DNA from 2 places in the Rhizobium sp. 862_C5_N1_2 genome. Region 2 is predicted to be linked to the other one. Evidence: riboswitches for the same ligand, from Rfam matches in the RefSeq annotation. Region 2 holds a riboswitch; the other holds the start of a gene.
What was found. Region 2 has a riboswitch for S-adenosylmethionine ahead of ACD590_RS01070 (O-succinylhomoserine sulfhydrylase). Riboswitches for the same ligand answer to the same signal wherever they lie in the genome.
Positions count from the first base shown of each region.

Region 1: another riboswitch for S-adenosylmethionine. It lies ahead of metA (homoserine O-acetyltransferase MetA); the one in region 2 lies ahead of ACD590_RS01070 (O-succinylhomoserine sulfhydrylase).

Region 1 is NZ_JBPWPT010000001.1:4,390,760-4,405,010, reverse strand. It holds gene ACD590_RS21715 (RNA polymerase factor sigma-32) at 1-321, shown strand, start outside; gene ACD590_RS21710 (M48 family metalloprotease) at 473-2,017, opposite strand; gene ACD590_RS21705 (MDR family MFS transporter) at 2,405-3,943, opposite strand; gene ACD590_RS21700 (MarR family winged helix-turn-helix transcriptional regulator) at 4,060-4,587, shown strand; gene ACD590_RS21695 (thiamine diphosphokinase) at 4,690-5,346, shown strand; gene ACD590_RS21690 (ABC-F family ATP-binding cassette domain-containing protein) at 5,350-7,167, shown strand; gene ACD590_RS21685 (hypothetical protein) at 7,288-7,917, shown strand; gene ACD590_RS21680 (ABC transporter ATP-binding protein/permease) at 7,989-9,878, opposite strand; SAM riboswitch at 9,991-10,068, shown strand; gene metA (homoserine O-acetyltransferase MetA) at 10,116-11,039, shown strand; gene ACD590_RS21670 (aldose epimerase family protein) at 11,266-12,288, shown strand; gene ACD590_RS21665 (GntR family transcriptional regulator) at 12,451-13,224, shown strand; gene ACD590_RS21660 (SIS domain-containing protein) at 13,221-14,251, shown strand, end outside.
Region 2 is NZ_JBPWPT010000001.1:202,727-216,977, forward strand. It holds gene phoB (phosphate regulon transcriptional regulator PhoB) at 1-609, shown strand, start outside; gene ACD590_RS01045 (GcrA family cell cycle regulator) at 874-1,407, opposite strand; gene ACD590_RS01050 (aspartate aminotransferase family protein) at 1,828-3,027, shown strand; gene argF (ornithine carbamoyltransferase) at 3,070-3,984, shown strand; gene ACD590_RS01060 (Hsp33 family molecular chaperone) at 4,073-5,065, shown strand; gene apaG (Co2+/Mg2+ efflux protein ApaG) at 5,275-5,667, opposite strand; gene ACD590_RS01070 (O-succinylhomoserine sulfhydrylase) at 5,910-7,094, opposite strand; SAM riboswitch at 7,137-7,215, opposite strand; gene ACD590_RS01075 (2'-deoxycytidine 5'-triphosphate deaminase) at 7,289-8,383, shown strand; tRNA gene ACD590_RS01080 (tRNA-Gly) at 8,443-8,516, shown strand; gene ACD590_RS01085 (hypothetical protein) at 8,543-8,821, opposite strand; partial or broken gene ACD590_RS01090 (VOC family protein) at 9,237-9,618, shown strand; gene ACD590_RS01095 (methyl-accepting chemotaxis protein) at 9,676-11,679, opposite strand; gene ACD590_RS01100 (transporter substrate-binding domain-containing protein) at 12,107-12,982, shown strand; gene ACD590_RS01105 (tellurite resistance TerB family protein) at 13,016-13,429, opposite strand; gene ACD590_RS01110 (thermonuclease family protein) at 13,531-14,241, opposite strand.

The DNA.
Region 1 (14,251 bases), 4.2 Mb from region 2:
TCGGTCTCCGGCGATGCCGAGAGCGCAGAGAAGATGGACTTCCTCGTCAGCGACGATCCCCTGCCGGACGAGCAGGTTTCAAACATGATCGACGGCGAGCGTCGCCGCGTCTGGCTCGCTTCGGCGCTGAAACATCTCAACGAACGCGAGATGAAGATCATCAGCGCCCGGCGTCTGGCGGAAGACGGTGCCACGCTCGAAGAACTCGGTGCCGATCTCGGCATTTCCAAGGAACGTGTGCGTCAGATCGAAAGCCGGGCGATGGAAAAACTCCGCAGCGCCCTCGTCAGCGCCGATCCGCATATGGCGGCCTACGCCTGAACCGAAAGCGCGTCGCGATCTTTCAGATTCGCCGGTCGCGCTTTAGGTGTTTTTTTACGCATGTCGTTATCGCAAAACCGCTGCCCACTTTTGCGCGACATGCTTGTCCCCTCCAGCAGCACAGACTGGCCCGGCGTAAGCCGGGCCTTTTTTATTCGGCGATGATCTTGACGCGATCGCCCGTTGAAACGGCCGCACCCGTGGGCAGGGCGTTGATGAGCTTGAAGAGATCGAGCTTGCGGTCGGTGCCCATCATGCGGGCGGCGAGCGTCGAGATGTTCTCACCCGGCCGGACGGTGACGACGCGGATGCGCAGCGGCTTCAGCGATGCCGCCTCTGCCGGCGTCATGCGCCGGAAACTGGCGCGTAGCACATTGGCCGTTGGCTCAAGGGCGTCGCTGCCTTTCGGTACGGCCGTCAGGAAACGGAAGATCTGCGAATTGTTGCGGATCACGGTGACATCGAAATCCCAGCGGTCGGCGCTGGCGCGCGCGGTGGCTGCTTCCATGCCGTTGATGGTGATCGGCTGGATGGTTGACGGGTCGAGGCCGGTTACCCAGCCGCTGGAGATATAGTTGGTGAGGCTCTGGTTCTGATTGTCGGCGACGCCGTCGAAACGGACGGCGATGTCGTTCGGACCGGTGGCCATCACCGCCTCGACCTTGTTGTCGATGTGGAAATCCGGCGGCACGTCGAAGCGGATGCCGAGGCCGCCATGCAGGAAGGTCTGGCCGCGCACATAGCCTTCTTCCGGGCTGTCGCCGTAGAGCAGTCCGTCTATGCCGTCGAGATAATAATCGCGGCCCTTGTCGCCGACAGAGCCTTCCTGGCCGAAGGCGCGGGCGTGGGTGCGGGCAAGCTCTATGCGCTGCGCCGAATTCGGATGGCTCGACAGGAAGTCGAGGCTCTGGTCGGCTTCGGGATCAACCGACATGAAGCGGCTGTAAGCGGCCATGGAATCGAGGAAACGGGCAGCGGCATAGGGGTCGTAGCCGGCTTCGCCGAGCATGCGCACACCGATGACATCGGCCTGCAGCTCCTGCTGGCGGGAGAAGGCGGCGAGCCGCAGCTTGCCGCGGGCAAGCGCCTGCTTGCCGGCGATGTCGCTGGAAAGGACTTCGGCGACGACGCGGCTGGCGATGACCTCAGCCTCTTCGCGCTTCTGCCGCTCAATGCCGTGGTTTGCCGTCACATGGCCCATTTCGTGCGACAGCACGGCGGCAACTTCCGAAGCGTCGTTGGCAAGGGCGAGCAGGCCGCGGGTGACGTAGAGATAACCGCCCGGCAGCGCAAAGGCGTTGATCGCCGGCGAATTCAGGATGGTGATGCGGTAGGACTGGCTCGGATTTTCCGACACCGCCGTCAGCGCGCCGGCGATGCGGGCGACCAGGCGCTCGGTTTTGGCGTCCTTGTATTCGCCGCCATAGCTTGCCACGATGCGCGGATGCTCACGAGCGCCCATCGCCGCGCGCGGGTCGTTCTTCTGCACCTCGTCGACGATCTGTGGATTGGAAGAAGGTGAGACACTCGGCTGATAGGATTGGTCGATCAGCGTTTGGCAGCCATTCAGCGCCATTGCGACGGCCGAAAGCAGCATCAGGCGACGCGCGAAGCGCCGCGGCGCAGAGATGGCATCACTGGAAAGCGCGGGCGATTTCCACGTCGTCAAGCTGTCCAGTCTGTTTCTCCGCATCATGTCGCTGTTTTGCCGGTTTGCCTGAGATTCGGACCGACCATGGCAAAGGGAATTCAACAGGTGCGCACCCCTGATCTCGCGCTGCACAATCGGCCGATACAAGTCTTTGCTGTAGCTGATTTACGCATCGGTTGCATAGCGAGACTCTGCTTAAATGTGGCGCCGTTGCATTTTGGCAAGCCTCAGGCATTAAGGCCTCCCTTCGCTCGGATGAAATTATGGCGAAAGTTCCGTCACAAAGCGGAGATTCGTCGGCAGCGCGGAAAAAGAACGGGTCGATTGAAATAACCAGCCAGACAGCAATGTCCATGCGTGAAAATTGCAACCAGAAATATGTTCTTGGTGAGGAGACGCCTCTTGGTAAGGCATTTCCGCGGGGCGATTCGACTATTCGGCAGCTTCCGCTGTCGCCGGTTGCGGCCTCGTCGTTTCGCCGGCGCGGGGCAGTTGCACCGGCTTCAGCATGATGGCGGCCGCAAGGCCGATCAGCGCAATGGCGCAGGAAGTCATGAAGAGCGGTGAGAAGGCGGCGGCATAGGTATCGGCAACGGCCTGGCGGCTCGCTTCGGGAAGGGCGGCCATCATTTTCGGCGTCAACTGCTCGATATCGGCGACGCCGGGAATGGAGACGCCGACCTTGCCGAGCTCAGAGGCGATGATGGCGCCGTAGATGGAAATAGCGATCGAGGCGCCGCCCATGCGCGACAGAGTCACCGAGCCGGTGGCGGCGCCGACGTCGCGGGCCGGTGCTGCATTCTGTACGCCGATGACGGGAACCTGCTGGGCAAGGCCGATGCCGATGCCGTGCAGCATCATGATCGCGCCGATGAAGACGATCGGCGTTCCGGCGTGGATCTGCGACATCAGCGCAAAGGCCGTGGCGCTGCAGGTGAGGCTTGCGATGGCGAAGGGCTTGTAGCGCCCCGTCTTCGAGATGATCCGGCCTGCTGTCAGCGATCCGCAGACGAGGCCGCCGGTCAGGAGGATGAAGAGCAGGCCGGCGGCCGACGGCGAAAGGCCGGTCGTGGTCTGCAGGAAGAGGGCGAGATAATTGACCATGCCGATGGCGATGGCGCCGCCCATGATCGAGATCACCAGGAGCAGGCTGAAGGTCGAATTGCGAAACAGCTGCAGAGGAACGATCGGCTCCGGCGCGCGGCGCTCTGTGAATACCCAGGTGACGGCGCAGATGACGCCGAAGGCAACGATGCCGATGCTCTGCGGCGAGATCAATGCGCCGAACAGTTCGCTGCTGTCGGTGGCAAGCACGATGCTTGTCGTCGTCATGGCAAGCAGGAGCGCACCGGCATAATCGATCTTGGGGCGGCGATGCGGTTTGCGGCAGGGCAGCATGAAGGCAAGGCCGGTGAGCACGATGAAGCCGATCGGCACATTGACGAGGAAGATCGAGCGCCAGCCGAAGAGATCGCTCATCGTGCCGCCAAGCACAGGGCCGATCGCGCCCGATGCCATCAGCACAAGGCTGGAATAGCTCTGGTAGCGAGCCCGCTCGCGCGGCTCGAACAGATCGGCGTTGACGGCGAAGATCGACACCATGATGCCGCCGCCGCCAAGGCCCTGCAGCACGCGGGCGGCGATCAGCGTATTCATCGAGACCGCAAGGCCGCAGACCGCCGAGCCGACGGTGAAGATCATGATCGCCGTCATCATCACGTATTTTCGGCCGAACAAGTCGCCGAGCTTGCCGTAGAGCGGCATGACGGCGCTCAGCGACAGGAGATAGGCCGAGCCGATCCAGCCGAAGCGCTCGAGATGGCCGAATTCACCGACGATCGTCGGCAGAGCCGTGGAGACGATCTGATTATCAAGCGTCGCCATGAACATGGCGGTCATCAGAAAAAGGAAGAGGATAAGCCGGCGACGAGGATCCGTCACGAGCGGCGCAGGCGCGAGTTGCATGTCCATGGGAGGCATCGTTCCGGGTTGATGTGCTTTTATGTGCTAACAGCATATAGTTGTCAATGGCACATTAATGACGCCGGCATATTCAATTTTCGAATCGGCTCTGTTATGGTCCTGTGATGAGCGACGTCCTGACCAAGACCCTTTCTGCGGAGCCGGCCGAGCCGGATCGTGAAAACGTGCCGCGTATCGGCCGGAGCATGGCACGCATGCGGCTGATGACCGGGCGGCGGCTGATCGGCCGGCTGGCGATCCAGAGTGCTGCACCAGGCCTTGAGCTTTCGCATCTCGACGTGCTCGATGCCGTGCGGAGGGCGCAGTCCGCCGGCGAGGTCACGGTCGGCCTGATCGCGGAGATGCTGCGCATCGATCCGTCACGGGCAAGCCGGGTGGTCGCCGACATGGTCGGGCGTAACGTGTTGCGCCGCGAGGCCTCGCAGGCCGATGCGCGGCGGATCGTCGTCGTCATGACCGAGGTCGGCCAGGACCTGCTTGCCGAGATCGTCGCGCAGAAGCTTGCGATCATTTCCGAGATCGTTTCCGACTGGCCGCAGGAAGATGTCGAGCGCTTCGCAGCGCTTTTCGAGCGCTTCATCGGCGGCTACGAGGCGGTCTTCCTGTCGCGCGACAAGGATACGCCGGGCTAGGCGGCAGTTCAAAGTGATCGAGCGTCCTGTTGGTGTTGGACGCGCGGCGCTTTCAGGCAAGCGGCGCCCCTTCCCCTCGACCCCCCGTTTGCGCTAAGGGCAATGCCCATGAGCCAATCCACCTTCACCATTCTCCTTGGCGGCGAACTCAGCCTGACGGAGCGCCTGCGCCACGCCATCGCCGACAGCCGCTTCATTGCGGCCGATGGCGGCATGCGGCATGCGGCAGCACTCGGCATCGAGCCGGAGCTCTGGGTCGGTGATTTCGATTCGACACCGGCCGATCTCGCGAATGCATTTCCCAATGTGCCGAAACAGCCTTATCCGGCAGCGAAGGCGGCGACGGACGGCGAAATCGCCGTGGCGGAAGCAATCGCGCGGGGCGCGCGGCGGCTCATCCTCGCCGGCGCGCTCGGCGGCGAACGCTCCGACCACGCGCTTCAGCACCTGCTGTCGGCCGTCAGCCTGGCGGAAGAGGGTTTCGACCTGCTGCTGATCTCGGGCAAGGAAGAGGCAGTGCCGCTGGTTGCGGGTACGATCGAACTGGACCTTCCCAAGGGCAGCCTGTTTTCCGTGCCCGGATTCAGCGAGCTGACAGGGCTTTCCATCGAGAATGCGCGTTATCCGCTGGCGGATTTCCATCTGCCTTTCGGCTCGTCGCGCACCATTTCCAATGTTGCGGAAGGCACCGTTCGCTTTTCGCTCCGCAGCGGCCGGGCAATCGTGCTCGCCCGGCCCTATGATCTTTCCGGAGTCTGATTTTTGGCCCCTCCCATTCTAAAACTCGACGATATCTTCCTAAGCTTCGGCGGCGCACCGCTTCTGGCGGGTGCTAGCCTGCAGATCGAGGCCGGTGACAAAATCTGTCTCGTCGGGCGTAACGGCTCGGGAAAATCGACGCTGCTGAAGATTGCCGCCGGCCTGGTCGAGGCACAGTCCGGCGAGGTCTTCCGCCATCCGTCCTCGACGGTGCGCTATCTCGAGCAGGCGCCGGACTTTGTCGGCTTCAACACGGTGCAGGCCTATGCCGAGGCCGGCCTCGGGCCGGGCGATGACCCCTATCGTGTCACCTATCTGCTGTCTCATCTCGGGCTGACCGGCGATGAAGACCCCAGAATGCTGTCCGGTGGCGAATCGCGGCGCGCTGCCCTTGCTCGGGTTATGGCACCGGAGCCGGACATTCTTCTGCTCGACGAACCGACCAACCATCTCGACCTGCCAACGATCGAATGGCTGGAAGGCGAGCTGCAAAAGACGCGCAGCGCCTTGGTGCTGATCTCGCACGACCGGCGTTTCCTCGAAAAGGTCTCGACGGCAACCGTTTGGCTCGACCGCGGCACCTCGCGCCGGCTCGACCGCGGCTTTGCGCATTTCGAAGCTTGGCGCGACCAGGTGCTGGAGGCCGAGGAACTGGAGCAGCACAAGCTCGGCAAGTCGATAGAGCGCGAGGAGCACTGGCTGCGCTATGGCGTCACGGCGCGGCGCAAGCGCAATATGCGCCGTCTCGGCGAGCTGCAGACGATGCGCTCGAACTATCGCGGCCACAAGGGACCGCAGGGCACGGTGCAGGCGACGGTTTCGGACGCGCAGGAATCCGGCAAGCTGGTCATCGAGGCCGACAAGATCACCAAGAGCTTCGGCGAGCGGGCAATCGTCACGCCGTTTTCGATCCGCGTACATCGCGGCGACTGCATTGGTCTCGTGGGGCCGAACGGCGCCGGCAAGACGACGCTGCTGAAGATGCTGACCGGGCAGCTTTCGCCTGACAGCGGCACGGTGAAGCTCGGCACCAATCTGGAGATCGCGACGCTCGACCAGAAGCGTGAGGATCTCGACCCCGAGGATACGCTTGCCAATTATCTGACGGACGGGCGCGGCGAAAACCTGCTCGTCAACGGCGAGCAGCGCCATGTCACCGGCTACATGAAGGAATTTCTATTCCAGCCGGAACAGGCGCGTACGCCGATCAGAAACCTCTCCGGCGGCGAACGCGCCCGGCTGATGCTGGCGCGCATCCTTTCGCGCCCGACGAATCTCTTGATCCTCGACGAGCCGACCAACGATCTCGATATCGAAACGCTCGATCTCCTGCAGGAGATTGTCGCAGGCTTTCCCGGCACCGTCATTCTCGTCAGCCACGACCGCGATTTCCTCGACCGCACCGTGACCTCGACGATCGCACCCGCCGTGCCGGATGCGCCTGATGGCCGCTGGATCGAATATGCCGGTGGCTACTCGGACATGCTTGTGCAACGCAAGGGCGCGCTCGAGGAGCGCAGAAAAGCCGAGAAGGCGGCGGAGAAGCCGAAGACGCAGGAGGCACCAGCGCCAGGCAGCTCGAAGGTCAAGCTCTCCTTCAAGCAGAAATTCGCACTGGAAAACCTGCCGAAGGAAATGGCGAAGGCCGAAGCCGAAATCGCCAAGCGCGAACAGGTGATGGCAGATCCCAATCTTTTCACGCGCGATCCTGCGGCCTTCAACCGGCTTGCCAGCGAAATGGAAAAACTGCGCGCCGGCCTGACAAAGATGGAAGAGGAGTGGCTGGAGCTCGAAATGCTGCGGGAAGAGCTGGAAGGCTGAGATTTTCTCGAGGCTGAAGGCTCACTTTTCCTTGATTCGTCAGTGTGTCGTCCTGCGGCATAAGGTGCCGTCCGGCAGCCGGGGATATTGCCGATCGCAATGGCGACAAGGAAAAGTCAGATGTCTCGCAAGCCCTATTCCGGAATTTTCACGGCGTTTGTCGCCGGTAGCCTCGTGACCCTTGCCCTGTCGCAAGCCGCACAGGCGCAGGATGCCCAGCGCATTCGTGTTCGCGGCGCCATCGAAAGCCTCAGCGGCGATACGCTCGTCGTCAAGACGCGCGAGGGTAGCGATGCGACGATCGCGCTGAAATCCGGTTGGAAGGTCGGCGGCATCAAGAAAGCCTCGGTCGAGGATATCAAGCCCGGCGATTTCGTCGGCGTCGCTTCACTTCCGAAGGGCACAGGCCCGGACGGGGCGATCGAGGTGCTGATCTTTCCGGCGTCGATGAAGGGAACCGGCGAGGGCAACCGTCCCTGGGATGCGCAGCCGAACAGCCAGATGACCAATGCGACCGTCAGCAACGCCGTCAAATCCGTGGACGGCCACACGATCACGCTGACCTATCAGGGCAAGGAAAAGGCCATCGCGATTGCCGATGGCACGCCGATCGTGACGTTGGCGCCTGCGACCAAGGATGATCTGAAGCCCGGCGCGGGCGTCGTCGTCACCGGCGAAAAGGCGGCGGACGGCAGCATCTCGGCCAGCCAGATCGCCGTCGGCCTCAACGGCATCACGCCGCCGATGTGACCAGCGGCTCAAGTCCTTACCTTATGCAGGCCGTCATCCCAAAACAGCTCCACAGTTTTGGGCCGCATGCATTAAAGCGCCGGCGCGGGCACGGCGGCAGCGCCCGCACTGGCGCTGGCGCCGGTCTGGGCGACAGGCGGCTCCTCGGAAATTGACGGCAGCGCCTGCAGATGCAGCACGCGCGGCTTCAGCGCCTCGAGATAGGCCTCGGAGCGGCCGATATAGATCATGCCGCTTTCGGGCATGGAGACGAGCAGGTTGGCCATTGTTTCCTGCAGTTCCGGCTCCATGCCTTCCAGCACTTCGTCGAAGATGATCCAGCGCGGGCGCACGAGCAGGAGGCGGGCAAATCCGATCGCTTTCTGCTGGTCGCCGTCGAGCAGCTTGTCCCAGCGGGCGCGGGTATCGAGCCTTGCGATCAGCGAATGCAGGCCAACCTTGTCGAGGGCCGCCTCGACGGCGGCTTTCTCGTAGGCTTCGGGACGTTCGGGAAAGGCCAGCGCCTCGCGCAGCGTGCCGCCGGGAACATAGGCAACCTGCGGAACGAAGAGCATGTCGTCGATTGGCGGCAGGCCCATCGTGCCACTACCGCACGGCCAGAGGCCGGCCATCGCCTGGAACAGCAGCTTGCGGTTGACGCTGTGATCGCCGTTGATCATGATTTTTTCGCCGGCCTTGATCACGACATTGGTTTCACGCAGTCGGAAACCGCCGCATTCCTCGATATCTTCGCCAACCTTGGCGACGATCACCACATCCTTCAGCGTCAGCGTGTCGGGCGCGGCGTTTTCATAGGCGATGCTGTCCTTCAGGTCGAAGTCCTCGTCCATGTCGAGCAGCGCCTGGCGGAAATCGGTGACGCGCATCAGCGTGGCGCGCCACTCGGCGATCGGGCCGAAATTGGAGACATACCAGCGCAGCGCCGTGTTGACCTGGTTGAAGGCGCCGACCGACATCATCAGCTGGCCGAGGGTGAGGCCGCCGGAGAAATAAGCGGGGGCGGCAACGATGATCGGGATGACGATTACCAGCCAGCCGTAGCCGGCCGAAACCCAGGTGAGATTGGTATTGGCCATGGCGAGCCGCTTGACGACTGTCAGTACCGAGCTGATGTCGGTGTTGATACGTCGGCGCTCGTTCTCCTCGCCGCGGGCAACGGTGATCGCCGGCATGTTCTCATTGGCATGCATCAGCGTGAAGCGAAGCTCGGCTTCTTTCGAAAAACGGTCGGCATTGAGCTTGACCAGCTTGCGGCCGACGACCTGGCTCAGCACCGAGGCGGAAGCGGCATAGAAAATCGCCGCCCAGACCATGTAGCCCGGAATGGAGAAGCTGTGGCCGCTGATGCGGAAGATGAAGCCGCTCGAAAGCTCCCAGAGCACGCCGATGAAGCTCACCAGGAGGATGGTCGACTGCAGCAGGCCGAGAACGAGCCCTGTCGTGCTTTCGGCAAGGTTGCGGGAATCCTCGTGCAGACGCTGGTCCGGATTGACGCCGATCAGGCCGCTGGAGGCAAGCCGCAGTGCCCGCTTGCGCTTCAGCCACTGGTCGACGAGATCGCGTGACAGGCCTTCACGCATATAGAGCGCCGTCATCTGGTTCAGCCAGGCCTGCAGCACGTTGAGCAGCAGCAGCGTGCCGGCGATCATCGCGAAGATTTCGAGTTGGTGGAAGAATTCGCCGAGGTCGCGGCGCTCCAGCGAGTCATAGAAGGGCGCATTCCACTCGTTCAATATGACCTGGCCGTAGGACGTCGCCAGGATAACGAGGATCAGCACGGTCGCCAGAAACAGCACCCTGCCACGCACTTCCGAATTCCAGAATGCTGAGAACATGACGCCGAGGCGATATGTCAGGCTGAAATCATACCCTACCCTATCCTGCCTTCGGATGCCCGGCCTCCCCTCAATCTTATCTGCCATTACGCTTTTCCAAATCGCCCATGCCCCTATAAATAACATGGTGGCGTTACGGGTCTATCAACAGATTCTATCATTCATTAAACTGTGATGATGCGGCAGAGGTCACTTGACTGCAGTCGACAGTTGATTCGCGACCCGACTGGGTCTAATTAAAGCGCTCCGTGGTGATTTGGCCGGCCGGCTTGCAGCCACGTTAAAAAAATCGCTAAAGGGCCGCGTGCGGACCGGTAGCGATTTTTTTCGCCGCCGGTTTTTGTTTTTGATCGAGTGACCGCAATGCCCATCAAGATCCCCGATACGCTGCCCGCCTTCGAAACCCTGGTTCAGGAAGGTGTGCGGGTGATGACCGAGACGTTGGCGATCCGTCAGGATATCCGACCGTTGCAGATCGGGCTGCTCAACCTCATGCCGAACAAGATCAAGACCGAATTGCAGATGGCGCGTCTCGTCGGCGCCTCGCCGCTGCAGGTGGAACTGTCGCTCATCCGTATCGGCGGCCACAAGGCGAAGAATACGTCAGAAGATCATTTGCTTGCCTTCTACCAGACCTGGGAGGAGGTAAAACATCGCAAGTTCGACGGCTTCATCATCACCGGGGCGCCGATCGAGCTTTTGCCCTATGAGGACGTCACCTATTGGGCGGAGATGCAGCAGATTCTCGACTGGACGGAAACGAATGTCCATTCGACGATGAACGTCTGCTGGGGCGCGATGGCCGCGATCTATCATTTCCACGGCGTTCCGAAATACGAGCTCAAAGAGAAGGCCTTCGGGGTTTACCGCCACCGCAACCTGAAGCCTTCGTCCATCTATCTCAACGGCTTTTCCGACAATTTCGAAGTGCCGGTGTCGCGCTGGACCGAAGTGCGCCGCGCCGATATCGAGAAGTCCGAAAACCTGGAGATCCTGATGGAATCACCCGAGATGGGCGTGTGTCTCGTGCACGAGAAGAAGGGCCGGCGGCTCTACATGTTCAACCATGTCGAATATGATTCCACCTCGCTTTCCGACGAGTATTTTCGCGACGTCGATGCCGGCGTGCCGATCAAGATGCCGCACAATTACTTCCCGCATAACGATCCGGCGCTTGCGCCGCAGAACCGCTGGCGCAGCCATGCGCATCTCCTGTTCGGCAACTGGATCAACGAAATCTACCAGACGACGCCCTTTGATGTGGAAGAGATCGGCACGGACCTCTGACCTTGCCGATCGCGCCCCGAGCCGGTGCCGCCGCCTCACTGCTGCGGCATTTTCTTTCTGATCCGCCGGTTGCGGATTGAAGCAAATGCGGGCAGGTTCCTGTCCCGAACCCTACCACACCGCGCGTCTTCATCGGACGTGCAATGCACAGTTTGAATCGCTGCAAATTCCTCAAATCGATTCCGAATTGAGGAATTTGCAGCAGAGATAGAATGGACGGTCGATCATGTCGGATAAGTTGGAGCGGGACGTTTTCGGGCAGACGAAGGCGGGCGAGACCGTCTATCGCGTCGTGATCAAGGGCGGTGGGCTGACGGCCAAGATCATGAGCTGGGGCGCAGTCATCCAGGATCTGCGCCTCGAGGGACATGACGCGCCGCTGCAGCTCGGCTTCGACGATTTCGACAGCTACCCCCTCTATTCGTCCTATTTTGGCGCGACACCCGGCCGCTGCGCCAACCGCGTCGGCGGCGGCAGGTTTACGCTTGACGACAAGGACTATCAGCTCGAACTGAATGAAAACGGCGTGACGCATCTGCATGGAGGCAGCGACAATATCGCCAAACGCAACTGGACGATCGTCGAGCATGACGTCGACCGCGTGGTGCTGAAGATCGTCGATCCCGATGGCCGCGCCGGCTATCCCGGCAATTGCACCATCCAGGCGACTTTCTGGGTGCATGGCAACGGTGAACTGTCGATCACCTACGAATCGACCAGCGACCAGCCGACGCTCGCCAATGTCTGCCAGCACGCCTATTTCAATCTCGACGGTCGCGACGATGCGCTTGGCCACGATATCATGATTGCCGCCGATTATTATCTGCCGACCGATGAGAAGCAGGTGCCGACCGGCGAGATCCGTTCCGTCGAGGGCACCGAATTCGATTTCCGCGAGATGGCGCCGATGAAGCGTTTCGTCGGCAGCGAACAGGTGTTCTACGACCATAATTTCTGCCTGTCCGCCGAGCGCACCGCCAAACGAACCGTTGCGCTCGCCCGCAGCCTTTATTCCGGTGTGTCGCTGGAAGTGCGCAGCACCGAGCCAGGCGTACAGTTCTATGCCGGCTTCAAGCTCGATACCGGGGCTCCCGGCATCGGCGGGCGCAAATACGGTCCATTCGCCGGCTTTTGCCTGGAGACCCAGGTCTGGCCGGATTCCATCAATCACCAAGGTTTTCCGAATGCGGTTCTGCGCCCCGGCGAAGTGCTGCGCCAGGAGACGGATTATATCTTCACCAAGAACTGAGCGTCCTCCAGCGCCGCGCGTTTCTAACGCGGGGCGCTGTCGACGCACGGTTGTCAAAATTGGTCGCTATGAAACCCTCGCCGGCCCGCCGGCGAGGGTTTTTTCTTTCGGCACTCGATTCTGTCTTGCCGATTGGTCCTATATAGGTTCTATTGTGCGTCCATGGATAGAACCAGTCTGATAGCGGAATTGAATAGCCGCGGCCTGCGTGACGAGGCATTGACCGGGCCGCTTTACAAGCGGCTGGCGCAGACGCTGACCGGCCTCATTCAGGAAGGGCTGCTGAAGCCCGGCACCGCACTCCCGGGCGAGCGCGACCTTGCCGAAGCTCTGAAGCTCGGTCGTGTCACCGTGCGCACCGCCTATCGCGATCTGATGGCGTCCGGCGCATTGGAATCGCGCCACGGAAGCGGTACTTTCGTGTCGAGCAGAGTGGAGCGCATGGAACAGTCGCTCTGGCGGCTTTCCTCCTTCTCCGCCGACATGCGTTCACGCGGGCGTCTGCCGGCCGCACGGATATTGTCGCGGGCGGTCAATACGCCGTCGCCGGAGGAATCCTTCCTGCTCGGCCTCGGCGGCGACGAGCCGGTGCTGAGGCTCGACCGCTTGCGCCTTGCCGACGGCCTGCCGCTGGCGATTGAACGCGCCGTGGTGCCGATCAAGTTCCTCGGGCACGATGCCGGCGGCGAGGGATCGCTCTACGATGCGCTGACGGCCAGCGGCCACAGGCCCGTGCGCGCGCTGCAGCGGCTGACGGCGGTCACGCTCGACCCGTCCTCCGCCGCAATCCTGAACGTCAAATCGGGCGCGCCGGCGCTCCTGATCGAACGTGTCTCGCGCCTGGAAGACCAGCGCGTCGTCGAATACACCCGCTCGCATTATCGCGGCGATGCCTATGATTTCGTAGCCGAATTGAGAATCGGAGATGACCTATGAATGACAACCAGTCACTGATGCTGCAAGAAGCCGGCCAATCGCCAGAGGTGGTGGCCACGCTTCTCGAAAAGGAAAAACCGGTCTTTGCCGAGATTGCCCGGCTGTTTTCGTCCGCCCGCCCGAGCGTGGTGACGACGGCGGCGCGCGGCTCCTCGGACCACGCCGCCACCTTTTTCAAATATCTTTTCGAGATTACCTGCGGTGTTCCGGTCGCCTCGGTCGGTCCGTCGATCGCTTCCGTCTACGGTGCGGCGCTGCATCTGAAGGGCGGCGTCCATTTCACCGTCTCGCAGTCGGGTGCCAGCCCCGATATCGTCGCGTTGCAGGATGCGGCGAAGAAGGGCGGAGCGACGACGATCGCCGTCGTCAACGTCACCGACAGCCCGCTTGCGAAACAGGCCGATATCGTTCTCGGCCTCAGTGCCGGTGCGGAAAAGAGCGTCGCGGCGACGAAATCCTTCATCGCCTCGGTCGCCGCCCTTGCCGGGGTGACGGCTGCGATCGGCGGCGCGTCCGACCTGCAGACCGCGCTCGACAAGCTGCCGGAGGCACTGTCGGCGACCGCCGGGATCGACACGGCGGCAGCCGAGGAGGTGCTGTTCAATGCGACCTCGCTCTATACCGCCGGCCGCGGCCCGGCCTTTGCGATCGCACTCGAAGCGGCGCTGAAGGCCAAGGAAACCTCCGGCCTGCATGCCGAGGCCTTCTCGCTGGCGGAACTGATGCACGGCCCCATGCGCCTGGTGCAGCCGGGCTTCCCGATCGTCGCCTTCGCACCCGACGATGCGGCCTTCGCCAACAATGTCCAGGCGCTGGAGCGCCTGCAGAAGCTCGGCGCCACCACTGTCGGCTTCTCGGCGCAGCCGCTTTCCGGTGTCCATCTGCGCGTGCCGACGACGGGCAACGGCCTCGTCGATCCGCTGGTGTCGCTGCTCGTCTATTACCGGCTGATCGAGTCGGTGACGCGCCGCAAGGGCTTTGATCCCGACAAGCCGGCGAACCTGCTCAAGGTGACGGAGACGGTCTG
Region 2 (14,251 bases):
GGCTTCGAGGTCGATACCATCCTTCGTGGCGACGAAGCCGAAATGCGGCTTCAGGAGCGCACGCCCGATCTTCTCATCCTTGATTGGATGCTGCCCGGCGTCTCCGGCATCGAGCTCTGCCGGCGCCTGCGCATGCGGCCGGAAACCGAGCGCCTGCCGATCATCATGCTGACGGCGCGCGGCGAAGAGAGCGAGCGTGTTCGCGGATTGTCGACGGGCGCCGACGATTATGTCGTCAAGCCCTTCTCGACCCCCGAGCTCGTTGCCCGCGTCAAGGCGATGCTGCGTCGCGCCCGTCCCGAGGTGCTGTCGACGGTGCTGAAATGCGGTGACATCGAGCTCGACCGCGAGACCCATCGCGTCCATCGCAAGACCCGCGAAGTCCGCCTCGGCCCCACCGAATTCCGCCTGCTGGAATTCCTGATGTCGTCACCGGGCCGGGTCTTCTCCCGCTCGCAGCTTCTGGACGGCGTCTGGGGCCACGATATCTATGTCGACGAGCGCACCGTCGACGTCCATGTCGGCCGCCTGCGCAAGGCGCTGAATTTTTCCAACATGCAGGACGTCATCCGCACCGTCCGCGGCGCCGGTTATTCGATGGAAGCCTGAGGGCTTCCATTTGAGTTGCTGACAAAGTCGCTCGTGCTGACGTCTGCCCCTCACCCTAACCCTCTCCCCGTAAACGGGGCGAGGGGACGTGCCCCGCGAAAGGTTGGCGGGGAACGGAGAGGTCACGGCATATCCCCTTCTCCCCGCGCGCGGGGAGAAGGTGGCGGCAGCCGGATGAGGGGCAGCCATAGGCACGAACCAACATTGCATAAAAAAACGGGCCACTCGGCCCGTTTCTGCATTCTAACGATGGTCGGGCGCCGCTCAGCTGGCCCGCGCGGCCGCCCGGCGGCGTTCGTTGACCGGCTGGTAGGCAAGCTTCTGGTGGTAGCTGCAATAGGGCGAATTGTCGGGGGATTCGCAGCCGCAGAAATGGAAGTCGTCCTTCAGCGGATCGCCGACCGGCCACTTGCAGGTGCGTTCGGTCAGTTCCGTCAGGCCGAGGCGTCGGGAAATCGGCACGACCACGTTGCCTCTCGGCACGTATTCCATTTCCTCGATCGTTTCGATCTCGATCTCTTCCTTCAGCATGGTCGCGCCCTGCTGGCGGGTAACGGTGCGCGTGGCGACCCGTGAGGCGTAGTTCGGCGCGCGCGGCGCCGACGTATTGCGCTTCGGCGTTCGTGCGGCGGTGTTGGTGCCGCCGGCCTTGGCACGGCCGGGCAGGCTCAGCCGGTGCACTTTGCCGATGACCGCATTTCTGCTGACTCCGCCAAGCTGCGCAGCGATCTGGCTGGCGCTCAGTCCTTCGGCCCAAAGTTTCTTGAGTTTCTCGACCCGCTCGTCTGTCCAGTTCATGCCCTGTCTCCACCTTTTGCGTTGGTGATGGCAGAATCCCTCACCGTTGTCCCGGGAGCTCCGAAACAAGAAACGCTTGATCAATTTTGGTGACTAGTTCCGCCGCATGCAGTCTAGTAATTGATCTTTAACCTAGTGTGAGGCTGACTCCGTGACAAGAGTCGCATGAATCCGGATGAATCGAATTCGTAGTTTTCCCCAACTTGCTGCCTCTGCGTGGCATTTCTGCAATAATGCCTGTTGAAGACTGAAAATGCCGCTGTACACCCTTGCTGCATGCGCTAAGGGCGCAGTTTTGTTGACATTGCAGCGCGAAAAGGAAATAGTGCCACTCGCCGCCGCAAGGCGGCATTTTTGATTTTTCGGGCCTGGTTTCCTTAGCCGGAGTCATTGCCCGGCAACTTTGATGGAGATCGCGCCATGGCTGAAGCCGCGCCGCTTTATGACACCTATTCTCGTGCCCCGCTGCGGTTCGAGCGAGGCGAGGGCGTGTGGCTGATCACCGAAAGCGGCGAGCGATATCTCGATTTCGGCGCCGGCGTTGCCGTTACCTCAGTCGGCCACAGCAATCCGCATGTTGTGGGTGCACTGAAGGAGCAGGCCGACAAGGTCTGGCACCTCTCGAACATCTATGAGATCCCCGGCCAGGAGCGTCTGGCAAAACGGCTGACGGACGCCACCTTCGCCGACAAGGTGTTCTTCACCAATTCGGGTGCCGAGGCGCTCGAATGCGCGATCAAGACGGCGCGCCGCTACCAGTTTTCCAAGGGCCATCCCGAGCGCTTCCATATCATCACCTTCGAAGGCGCCTTCCACGGACGGACGCTGGCGACGATCGCCGCCGGCGGCCAGGAGAAATATCTCGAAGGCTTCGGCCCCAAGGCGCCGGGTTTCGATCAGGTGGCTTTCGGCGACATCGAAGCGGTCCGCGCCGCTATCACCGATGCCACGGCTGGGATTCTCATCGAGCCGGTGCAGGGCGAGGGCGGCGTCCGTCCTGCCACCACCGAATTCATGAAGGCGCTCCGCCAGCTCTGCGACGACAACGGCCTGCTGTTGATCCTCGACGAGGTCCAGACCGGCGTCGGCCGCACCGGCAAGCTCTTCGCCCATGAATGGGCGGGCGTCACCCCCGACATCATGGCTGTCGCCAAGGGCATCGGCGGCGGTTTCCCGCTCGGCGCCTGCCTTGCCACTTCAGAGGCCGCCTCCGGCATGAAGGCCGGCACGCATGGCTCGACCTATGGCGGCAATCCGCTCGCCATGGCCGTCGGCAGTGCCGTGCTCGACATCATCCTTGCCGATGGCTTCCTCCAGCATGTGCGCGACGTCGCACTGGTCTTCCGCCAGGGCCTCGCCTCACTGAAGGATCGCTACCCCGATGTGATCGAAGATATCAGAGGCGAGGGGCTGTTGCTCGGCATCAAGGCTGCCGTTCCCTCAGCCGAACTGCTGCAGGCGATCCGCGCCGCCCATCTGCTCGGTGTACCCGCCGGCGACAACGTCATCCGCCTTCTTCCGCCCCTCGTGGTTACCGCCGAGGAAGCCCGCGAGGGCCTTGCCCGCATCGAGCGCGCCGCCGAAAGCATTCGCGCCTCCAAGGTCAAGAAGACGGCTTGAAGAGATTGCCGCCTTCGGGCGCAGCACAGGTAAGAAGACGATATGAGCCCTAAACATTTCCTCGATCTTTCGGCGGTCACATCAGCCGATCTCAGAACCATCATGAACGATGCGCTCGCCCGCAAGCAGGCCTTCAAAGCCGGCAAGGGCGACAAGCCGCTCGCCGGCAAGATGCTGGCGATGATCTTCGAGAAGCCGTCGACGCGCACCCGCGTCTCCTTCGACGTCGGCATGCGCCAGCTCGGCGGCGAAACGCTGTTCCTGTCCGGCACCGAGATGCAGCTCGGCCGCGCCGAGACGATCGGCGACACCGCCAAGGTGCTGTCACGTTATGTCGATGCGATCATGATCCGCACCACCGAACATTCGCGGCTGGTCGAGCTTGCCGAGCATGCGACCGTGCCTGTGATCAATGCGCTGACGGATGACACCCATCCTTGCCAGATCATGGCCGACATCATGACCTTCGAAGAGCACCGCGGCCCGATCAAGGGCAAGACCATCGCATGGACCGGCGACGGCAACAATGTGCTGCATTCGCTGGTCGAGGGTGCCGCGCGTTTCGGCTACCGCATGAACATGGCCGTACCCCTTGGCTCCGAGCCCAAGGATCACTATCTGAACTGGGCCCGCAATGAGGGCGCCGAAATCATGCTCTGCCATGATGCCGACCGTGCGGTCGCCGGCGTCGATTGCGTGGTGACCGATACCTGGGTCTCCATGAATCAGGAACATCGGGCCCGGGGTCACAATGTCTTCCAGCCTTATCAGGTCAACGCGGCCTTGATGGCGAAAGCCGGCAATGATGCATTGTTCATGCATTGCCTGCCCGCCCATCGCGGTGAGGAAGTGACGGACGAAGTGATCGACGGTCCGCAATCCGTGGTCTTCGATGAGGCGGAAAACCGTCTTCATGCGCAGAAGTCGATTCTTGCTTGGTGCCTGGGCGCGATCTGAACCATAATCGGACGTCGCGAGTCACAAACTCGCGACCGCGTGAGCGAAGGGCACGCTGGCCCATCGCTCTAAACTAGGAGTGAAAGCCATGGCAGAAGCTGCAGCCGCCCTCGGCCAGTTTGATTTCGCCGGCGATGACCATGTCGTCCCCTTCCAGGTGGAGGGGCTGGATGTGCGCGGCCGCGCCGTCCAGCTCGGCCCGATGCTCGATGCGATCCTCGAGCGCCATCATTATCCCGCACCCGTTGCCCGGCTGCTTGCCGAAGTCGTCGTGCTGACGGTGTTGCTCGGCACCTCGCTGAAGTTCGACGGCAAGTTCACGGTGCAGACCAAGGGCGATGGCCCGGTCGATCTCCTCGTCGCCGATTTCTCGACGCCGGAAAACGTCCGCGCCTATGCCCGTTTCGATCAGGCGCTGCTCAACAAGGCGATCGAGTCTGGTGAAACCGAGCCGGAGCAACTGCTTGGCAAGGGCGTGCTCGCCTTCACCATCGACCAGGGAAAGTTCAGCCAGCCTTACCAGGGCATCGTCGCGCTCGACGGCACCACGCTGGAAGAAATTGCCGGCGTCTATTTCCGCCAGTCGGAGCAGATCCCGACGCGCGTCCGCCTTGCCGCGGCCGAACTCTTCGATCGTGACGATGCGGGCAAGCCGCGCCATCGCTGGCGGGCAGGCGGCCTCGTCGCCCAGTTCCTGCCGGAAGCGCCGGAGCGCATGCGCCAGCCGGATCTCCACGGCGGCGACGGCGACACCGGCAACCGCCCGCATGGCGAGGACGATGCCTGGGTCGAAGCCCGTTCGCTGGTCGAGACCATCGACGCCGATGAACTCACCGATCCGCTTGTCGGTACCGAGCGGCTGCTGTTTCGCCTGTTCCACGAGCGCGGCGTGCGCGTCTATGAACCGCGCGCCGTCTTTGATCGCTGCAGCTGCTCGCGCGACAAGATCAAGGGTGTGCTGAAGGGCTTTTCGGCCGAAGAGATCGAAGCCAGCCAGGAAAACGGCGAAATCGCCGTCACCTGCGAATTCTGCTCGACCACCTACCGCTTCGAGCCGGCCGAGCTTCAGCCGGCTGAATAGGCTCCGTGCGCATTAATGGCTGCCCCTCACCCTCACCCTCTCCCCGTAAACGGGGCGAGGGGACGTGCCCCGCAAGAGCTGGGTGAGGAACGGAGAGGTCGCGGCATGGTCCCTTCGCCCCGTTTACGGGGAGAAGGTGGCGGCAGCCGGATGAGGGGCCAGTGTCGGGGATCTCTTGGGCAGAGGTGTACGGCCTATGGCGTCACACGTCAGTTGAGCACGCGCAGCAAGCCCGGGGAATCCAGCGAGAAGGCGGGGATGTCGACATCGAACATCTCGCCTTCGTCCGTTTCCATCTGGTAATGGCCGAACATCAGCCCTGAGGGCGTGTCGAGCGGGCAGCCGGAGGAATATTCGTAGGTGTCGCCGGGGCTGAGGCGCGGCTGCTCGCCGACGACGCCGGGACCGGTGACCTCGTCCACCTGTCCGTTCTGGTCGGTGATGTTCCAGTAACGGTTGACCAGGCGAACGGCGATGCCGGAATTGTTGCTGATAACAATCCGGTAACCCCAGACATAACGATCGTCGTCCGGATCGGATTGCTCCTCCAGATAGAACGGTTCGACTACAACTTCGATGTCTCTTGTGAGGGCGCGATACATGCCTTGCACCTTAGTCAAGATATGTTACCCGTATCTTATAAGAGGCCCTGTCCGTCAAGAAACGGAACAATTATCATTGCTGAAACGGCTGTGATCCGAAGGGTTTTCGATCGTTAAGCCTAATTGTCAGTGTTAATTCCGTTTCGGAACGCCGCGGCGGGCAATCTTGTTCCCCCAGCCTCACCTTGTGAGGTCCGGCACGGCCGAACCCCAAATGAGGTCCGGCCGCGTTTATCCCTAGATCAGGCCGAAACCCTGGCAAGCGCCCGCGCGAAATCCTCGATCAGGTCGTCGGTATCCTCGATGCCGGCCGAAAGGCGGACCGTACCAGGCGAGATGCCGAGTTCGGCGCGCGCCTCTTCCGTCAGGTTCTTGTGCGTCGTCGTCGCCGGATGGGTGATCAGGCTCTTGCTGTCGCCGAGATTGTTGGAGATTTTGACGATCTCAAGCGCGTTCTGCAGCGCGAAGGCCGCATCCTTGCCGCCCTTCAGCTCGAAGGCGACCAGCGTCGAGCCGCCGGTCATCTGCTTGGCGATGATATCGGCCTGCGGATGGTCCTTGCGGCCGGGATAGATCACCTTGGCGACCTTGCCTTGCTCGGCCAGGAAATCGGCGATCTTCGCCGCATTCTCGGTCTGCTGGCGCACGCGCAGCGGCAGCGTTTCGATGCCCTTCAACAGCGTCCAGGCGTTGAACGGCGACATGGCCGGGCCGGTATGGCGGAAATAGTCGTGCAGGTTCTCGTCGATCCATTCCTTGTCGGAGAGCACGACGCCGCCGAGGCAGCGGCCCTGGCCGTCAATATGTTTGGTGGCGGAATAGACGACGATATGGGCGCCGAGTTCCAAGGGCTTCTGGAAGAGCGGCGTGGCGAAGACGTTGTCGACGACGACCTTGGCGCCGATCTGGTTGGCGAGCTTAGCGACGCCTGCGATATCGATCACTTCGAGCGTCGGGTTGGTCGGGCTTTCCAGGAAGAACACCTTGGTCTTCGCCGTGATTGCCTTTTCCCAGTTCGCAAGATCCCGGCCGTCGATCAGCGTGCAGTCGATGCCGTATTTCGGCGCCAGCGTCTCGACGACCCAGCGGCAGGAACCGAAGAGGGCGCGCGCGGCGACGATATGATCGCCTGATTTCAGCTGGCAGAGGATCGCCGCGGTGACGGCGGCCATGCCGGAAGCGGTGGCGCGGGCGTCTTCGGCGCCTTCGAGCATGCACATGCGCTTTTCGAACATGTCATTGGTCGGGCTGCCGTAGCGGGCGTAAATGAAGCCCTCCGTCTCGCCCTTGAAGCGGGCTTCGGCTGCCTCCGACGTCTCGTAGACGAACCCTTGCGTGAGATAGATTGCCTCGGACGTCTCGCCATATTGCGAACGCAGCGTGCCGCCGTGGACGAGTTGGGTTGCCGGGCGCCAGGTCTTGCTCATGCCATCACCTTCACATAACAAAAAAACCGGTCGCAAAAGCAGACCGGTTTCAACCCGGTCTTTTTAGCCACTTGTTTAACGTGGCTGCAAGCCGACCGGCCAAATCACCACGGGATAATTCTGCAATACTGCTGTTAGCTGCTTGCGTCAATTCCCCGAGTTTGGTTTTGTCGGCGGCAAATGATGGATGAGGCATGATGGCTCGTGAAACGGGAATTCTGGCGGATCGCGCGATCTCCGCGCTGTTCGAAACGGAGCGTCTGATCTCCGAACGGGAGCTGGACCGTGACCAGATCCAGCCGGCAAGTCTCGACCTGCGCTTGGGCGCCAAGGCGTTTCGCGTGCGCGCCAGCTTCATGCCCGGCCCCTCGCATCTGGTGTCCGACAAGCTCGACCGGCTGAGCCTGCATGTGATCGATCTCTCCGAGGGGGCGGTGCTCGAAACCGGCTGCGTCTATATCGTGCCGCTGATGGAGAGCCTGGCGCTGCCGGCCGACATGTCGGCCTCGGCCAATCCGAAGAGCTCGACCGGGCGCCTCGATATCTTCACCCGCGTCATCACCGATTACGCCCAGGAGTTCGACAAGATTCCATCAGGCTATGCCGGCCCGCTCTATCTCGAAATCAGCCCACGCACCTTCCCGATCGTCGTGCGCCGCGGCTCGCGCCTGTCGCAGATCCGTTTTCGCGTCGGCCAGGCTCTGCTCGGCGAGCCGGAACTGTTGAAGCTGCATGAAAGCGAGACGCTGGTCGCCAGTAAGCTGCCCAACGTTTCCGGCGGCGGCATCGCGCTGTCGATCGACCTCGCCGGAGACAAGGAAGGCCTGATCGGCTATCGCGGCAAGCATCACACCGCCGTCGTCGATGTCGACAAGAAGGCCCAGCACGACATCTATGATTTCTGGGAGCCGCTCTACAGCCGTGGCCGCAACGAACTGATCCTCGATCCGGACGAGTTCTATATCCTCGTCTCGCGCGAGGCCGTGCACGTGCCGCCGGATTATGCAGCCGAGATGACCCCCTTCGATCCGCTGGTCGGCGAATTCCGCGTCCATTATGCCGGCTTCTTCGATCCTGGCTTCGGCCATGCTCCGGCCGGCGGCCGCGGCAGCCGCGCCGTGCTCGAAGTGCGCAGCCACGAGGTGCCCTTCATCCTCGAAGACGGCCAGATCGTCGGCCGCCTCGTCTACGAGCACATGCAGGAAAAGCCCGCAAGCCTCTATGGCTCGGGTCTCGGCTCGAACTACCAGGCCCAGGGCCTCAAGCTCTCGAAGCACTTCCGCATCTGAGCCTTCCCGGCGGCCGCGACTTGACAGCGGCCCCCATCTGTTGGAAATCTCGCATCAACGCGGGTGTAGCTCAATGGTAGAGCAGCAGCTTCCCAAGCTGAATACGAGGGTTCGATTCCCTTCACCCGCTCCAGCTCCCGCAAACTATACCTGATGCGCCTAATCCCCAAAAAACCGGATCGGCTTGTACCGACGATGCGCGATGATCAGGCTTCTGTCGGGCTGGATGATGTAGGTTTCCTCCACCTGCTGGCCGTACTGGTCGATGAAATCATGCGGAAAGGCGGAACCTACCGGTGATTTGGTGAGTTTGGTGCGCGGTTGGCCACTATAGGTGATGCTTCCCGGTATGGGTTCGAGGCCGGGGCCGCCATAGGTGACGGTGCTGCATCCGGCGAGAACGAGCGTGCCGATGAGGCCGATGATTGCAGGTTTCATGTCCATCCCTCCCAATGCCGTGAGTAGAATCACTCTACGCTTTGCCGGAGAGAGTTCACGACACGAATGCCCATGCCGCTCTTCAACCCTTCGGGAAGCGTCGCCGGGGACGCCGTGATCGAGTGGTCGACGGCCACCTATTAATATTAGGGTGACAATCCCGTTCCACCAGTGGTGCACCGACGCATCCATTGCCGAAACCGGTGCCGTCTGCTAGATCGGCATCGTCGAAAAAGGCAGGATCGGTTGAGGTAAGCCCGGTCCCTTCCGCTGGAGCGTTAAGCGCTCCGGCGAAGCTCTGCTCCGTGCCATGGCACGAGAACCCGCGACGTGATCCGCATGAAGATGCGGGATCCCGGCGGCGTGCGGAGACGGCAAAAAGGCAGTCCCGGGATTTTTTCGAACGGAGACTGTCATGCGCCTGAACCATCTCGATTTCCACGTTCCCGATATTGCTGCCACGGCGGATTTCTTGATCCGCCATTTCGGCCTGAGGATTAAAGATATGCGCGGCCAGAACGGCCTCGCGATTCTGGAAGACGATACCGGCCTCGAAATTGTCCTCAGCCACGCCATCGCCAAGTTCGGCACCGCCGATCAGGTGGAGATCGGGCGCCAGACCTATCACATCGGCTTCATTCTGCGTGGAAAGGCCGGATGTCGATGCGGTCCATGCCAGGCTTGCGGCTGCTGGTGCTGATCTGTCTGGCCCGCCGGTCGCCATGCGCGGCGGCTGGCTGTTTTATTGCACGGCGCCCGGAAACATCCTGGTCGAGATCGGCTGGCGACAGGGTTAGGTCCCCAAATAGCAAGGGCGGCCGCAGCCGCCCTTGCCAATGCCTGTTTTGACCGGCTCAGAATTCCGTCCAGTCGGGATCCTGGCTCGGCGACGTGCTGCCGCCGGCGCCGAAGGCGTTGGCGATCTTCTGGCCGAGCGCGCGGGCCGGCGAGGCGGCCGGGCGGGCGGTGCCTTCCCTAGCGACGCGGATCGGGGCTGCCCTGGCTGCCGGGCGGGCGGCAACGCGCGGTGCGGCGGTGTGGGCCGGCGCGATTGGCGCGCTGGCGGTGAAGCCGCCGGTGCCGGTCAGCCTGAATTGGCCAAGCAGATTGTTGAGCGCTGCCGCTTCCGTTGCCAGGTTGTGGCTGGCGGCGGTGGATTCCTCGACCATCGCCGCATTCTGCTGCGTGCCCTGGTCCATGGAATTGACGGCGGTATTGATCTCCTGCAGACCGATCGACTGTTCGCGGGAGGCCTCGGCGATCGCGTGGACGTGCTGGTTGATCTCCTGCACCTCGGCGACGATCGCGTCGAGCGCCTTGCCGGTTTCGCCGACCAGCGAGACGCCGGTCTGCACATGCGTGCCGGAGGTGCTGATCAGCGCCTTGATCTCCTTGGCCGCCTTGGCCGAGCGCTGGGCGAGCTCGCGCACTTCCTGGGCGACGACCGCAAAACCCTTGCCGGCTTCACCGGCACGCGCCGCTTCGACGCCGGCGTTCAGAGCCAAAAGGTTGGTCTGGAAGGCGATGTCGTCGATGACGCCGATGATGTTGGAGATTTCGCCCGAGGACTTCTCGATCTGCTGCATGGCGGAGACCGCCTTGCGGACGATCTCGCCCGATTTTTCAGCGCCAAGGCGGGTACGGGCGACGAGCTGGCTCGCTTCCTCGGTCCGCTTGGCGGCGTCGCGCACCGTCGTCGTGATCTGCTCCAGCGCCGCTGCCGTTTCTTCGACGGAGGCAGATTGCTGTTCCGTCCGCTGGGAAAGCTGGTCTGCGGAAGAGCGGATTTCATTGGCGCCGGCGCCGATCGCCCGGGCATTGGCGCCGACCGTATGCAGGGTTTCGTTGAGTTTCTCGACCGAGTTGTTGAAATCCTCGCGCAGCGCATCGAGATGCGCGACGAAGGGCTCGTCGATATGCGAGGCGAGATCGCCGGCGGCAAGGCGGCGCAGGCCGTCGCCGAGTGCGGCGACGGCGCGTTCCAGTTCGGATGCTTCGCGGACTTTCTGCGCTTCGCGTTCGCGGCGCTCGCTGTCGCTGACGTTGCGGTCGGCTTCGGCGCGCGCCTCGATTTGGGCTCGCTCGATCGCATTGTCACGGAAGACCAAAACGGCCTTTGCCATCTGGCCGACTTCGTCGCCGCGGTCGAGGCCGCTGACATCGCTTGTTGTGTCACCCTCGGCAAGCCGCGTCATGCGCTGGCGCAGCTGTGCCATCGGGCCGGCGATGCCTATCTGCGCGACGAAAACGCTGAAGCCGACGGCGGCGAGAACGGCGATGCCGATCAGCACGAAACAGAAGACGATCCGCCCGTTGACGGAAGCCGAGAGCGCGTCGCCGCCATCGTTGAGCATCGCCATCATCGCATCATTGTTGGCGATCATCTTCGGCGTCAGCGCATTGAGCTTGGCATTGATCAGGGCAACATTCGAAAGCGCGCCGGCGCTGTCCTTGGCTTTGCTCTGTTCGGTGATCTTGTTCGCCAGGGTTTCGATCTCATCGATTCCGGCCTGGATTTCATCGATCGCCGGTTTGCGGCTCGGCACCAGCGCCAGAGCCTGCTTCATGCGGTCACGCGCCTGCGGCAGCTTGCTCGGTGTGGCGAGCGCCGTCTGGAATGCCGGCGTATCGGGCTTCATGTCGGCAAGCAGGGTGACCTGCAACACCGAGGCCACCGCCGATGCGCTGGCGCGCGCGCTCAGCATCGAGGCCTGCGCCTCATGATCGATGAAGGCGCTATAGGCGGCGTCCGCACGGCGGAACTCGGAGATGACATAGATCAGCCCGGCCATGGTGATCAGCCCGAGCAGCGCCACGACCGATATGATTTTTGTGCGGATTTTCAGATGTTTCAGCATGGAAATGTCACCCGATTGACGGGGCGTGTCGCGCGCCCGGTGCTTTTGAAATCAATTGTTGCAGAAAAAACGCTGCTTCAATATCGCGGTTTAGGATTACGTTTGGGCTGACGCTTGCATCATGCGATCGGCTGGCGGGGTCCGATGTCGTCGCGACAAATAAAAGGCGATATTCTTTAATTCCGCGCTAACACCGGGCGGCGGATGACTGTGATTTTTAGGGGCTGAATTGTCGTCTCAGGTGCGTTGCCACGGCTGTCGGTCCACGCCGGCTGCCCTCACCCTAACTCTCTCCCCAAACGGAGCGAGGGGACGTGCCCTCAGCACGATCCGGCTCACCTCCACGCATATTCCCCACCACGCATGACTCTGATACATCTCGCCGACGCCGCAATGCTTCGCGCTTAACCCAGAGACCAAGATCACGATGATGCAATCCAAGCTGGCATCCCTGACTCTGAAGGGTTTTCTCGCGTTCGGCCTGTTTCTGGGCGTGCTTCTTTCGAGTTTGGCCGCAGCCGCCCAGCAGGCGTCCCCCTCGCTGCCGCTGCTCTTCGATGCACGCGAACGTCTTGCCAGGCCCGATCTCTCCTCGTTGGTGCGCCTGCGCTTCCTGACCTCGGTCGACTTCCCGCCCTTCAATTTCACCGATCAGAACGGCAAGCTCTCCGGCTTCAATGTCGACCTCGCCCGCGAAATCTGCAGCGAGTTGGAGATTTCAGACAAGTGCCAGATCCAGGCACTCCCCTTCGCCGACCTCAGGGACGCGCTCGCCGCCTCGCAGGGCGATGCCGTCATCGCCGGTTTTGCCGTGACCCCGGAGTTGCGCCGGCAATTCGTCTTCTCCAGACCTTATCTGATGCTGCCGGCGCGCTTCGTGCGCAATCTCGCCGTGCCGCTCGACGGAAAGACCGCTGCCGCCCTGTCGAAACATCCGGTCGGTGTGGTCAGGGGTACGGTGCACGAGGCAATGCTGGCAGCCTTCTTTCCGGCGATCAAAGCCGAGCCATTCGACACAAAGGACGCCCTGCTGGCGGCGCTCAGGGACCGCAAGGTCGATGCCGCCTTTGCCGATGCGCTGCAGCTTTCCTTCTGGGTCTCTTCGCCGGCCTCGGCAAAATGCTGCGCGCTGTTCGACGGTCCCTATCTCTCCGAGCAATTTCTCGGCGAGGGCATGACGATCATGCTGCGGCAGAAGGACAGTGTGCTGACATCCGCCATCGACCACGCGCTCGCCACGCTGTCGCGCAACGGCCGCCTCCAGGAAATCTATCTGCGCTACTTTCCCTACGGGCTCTATTGAAGCCGCTAAAAGACGCGAGACGCGCTTTAGCCCCTAGCCCTTGCGGAACCGGGCAATCGCACTGCGCTCGATTGCCGCGCAGGTGAGCTTGTCGAGGCCGAGCCGGTCACGCAGCAGGCTGAGCAGCCGCAACTCCTCCGCCTTGACCGAGAGATCGGCGGATGCCACCTCGACGGCCAGCGCATAGGCCGTGTCGTAAAGTTTTGCGGGCAGGGTATCGCGCACGGTTTCGAGCACGACGTCGAGGCCCTCCGGCCCGGCGAGCAGAGAGGCGCAGTCGCGCGCCACCGCAATCAGCTTGTCGTCATCGAAATCCCGGAAAACAGGCAGGAATCCGATCAGTTGGCCGATCCTCTCCAGTTCCCTGTCGTTCATCGTGCTGTCGACGGCGGATGCCATCACCATCACGTAGATCAGCGCATCATGGGCGGAAAGCGGCTTATTCATCTCTGATTCCTTTTTCGATCAGCCCAGATTAGGAATTGGCGACAGCCATTACAAGGGATCGGCCCGATCCGGGCTGTCCGATCGCTTGCCAAGGCTGCCGGTTATTTGCGGCGCGGATCGTCGCCGTAAATGCCTTTTCTGGCCTGCCTGGCCGTCTCGGCGATCTCCGCAAGCGGCGAACCCGCCGCTGCTTCCGCCCAGCCGTTTTCGGCAAGCCATGAGCCGAGATCCTGTGTCCCGAGCCGGCAGGCAGTCGTCGCCGTTTCCTTCCATTCCGCACTGTCGAGGTCGCAGGTGACGCTGCGGTTGCGCAACAGCAGGCGCAGCGCCGTCTTCGCCATCATGCCGCAGGGCCATTGCCGGTCTGCCGGCCCGCAAATCCTGTCGACCGGCGTCGGCACGATGCCGGCAAGCTGAAGCCTGCGCTCGCCAAAGGAAAGGATGCCGGCATTGTCGACGGCCGGCCGCGCCAGCTCCATCGCCTTTTTCGTCGTCGGACCTCCCGTTTTCCCGGCTGCCGTCTCCGCTTGTTGCGGCAGATCGGCCGGTTTGGATGTCACCCCGTCGCCCGGGTCTGGAGCGGGTGGGGCCACCGGTTCTACCGAGCGAGCAATCATTTCGGCACGGTCGTCCGACATCGTCGCGGGTTCGCCGGCCTCGGGGGCCGCATCCGCTGGTGCTGTCGCCGTCTCCCCTGCGGACGCCGTCTCTTCGCCGGCCGTGCCGCCGCCAAGCCTTGCTTCGCCCGCCATCAGCAGGCCGACCACCACTACCATCCCCGTGATACCTGTAATGAAGGCGGCAGGGCGCATGGAATATCTT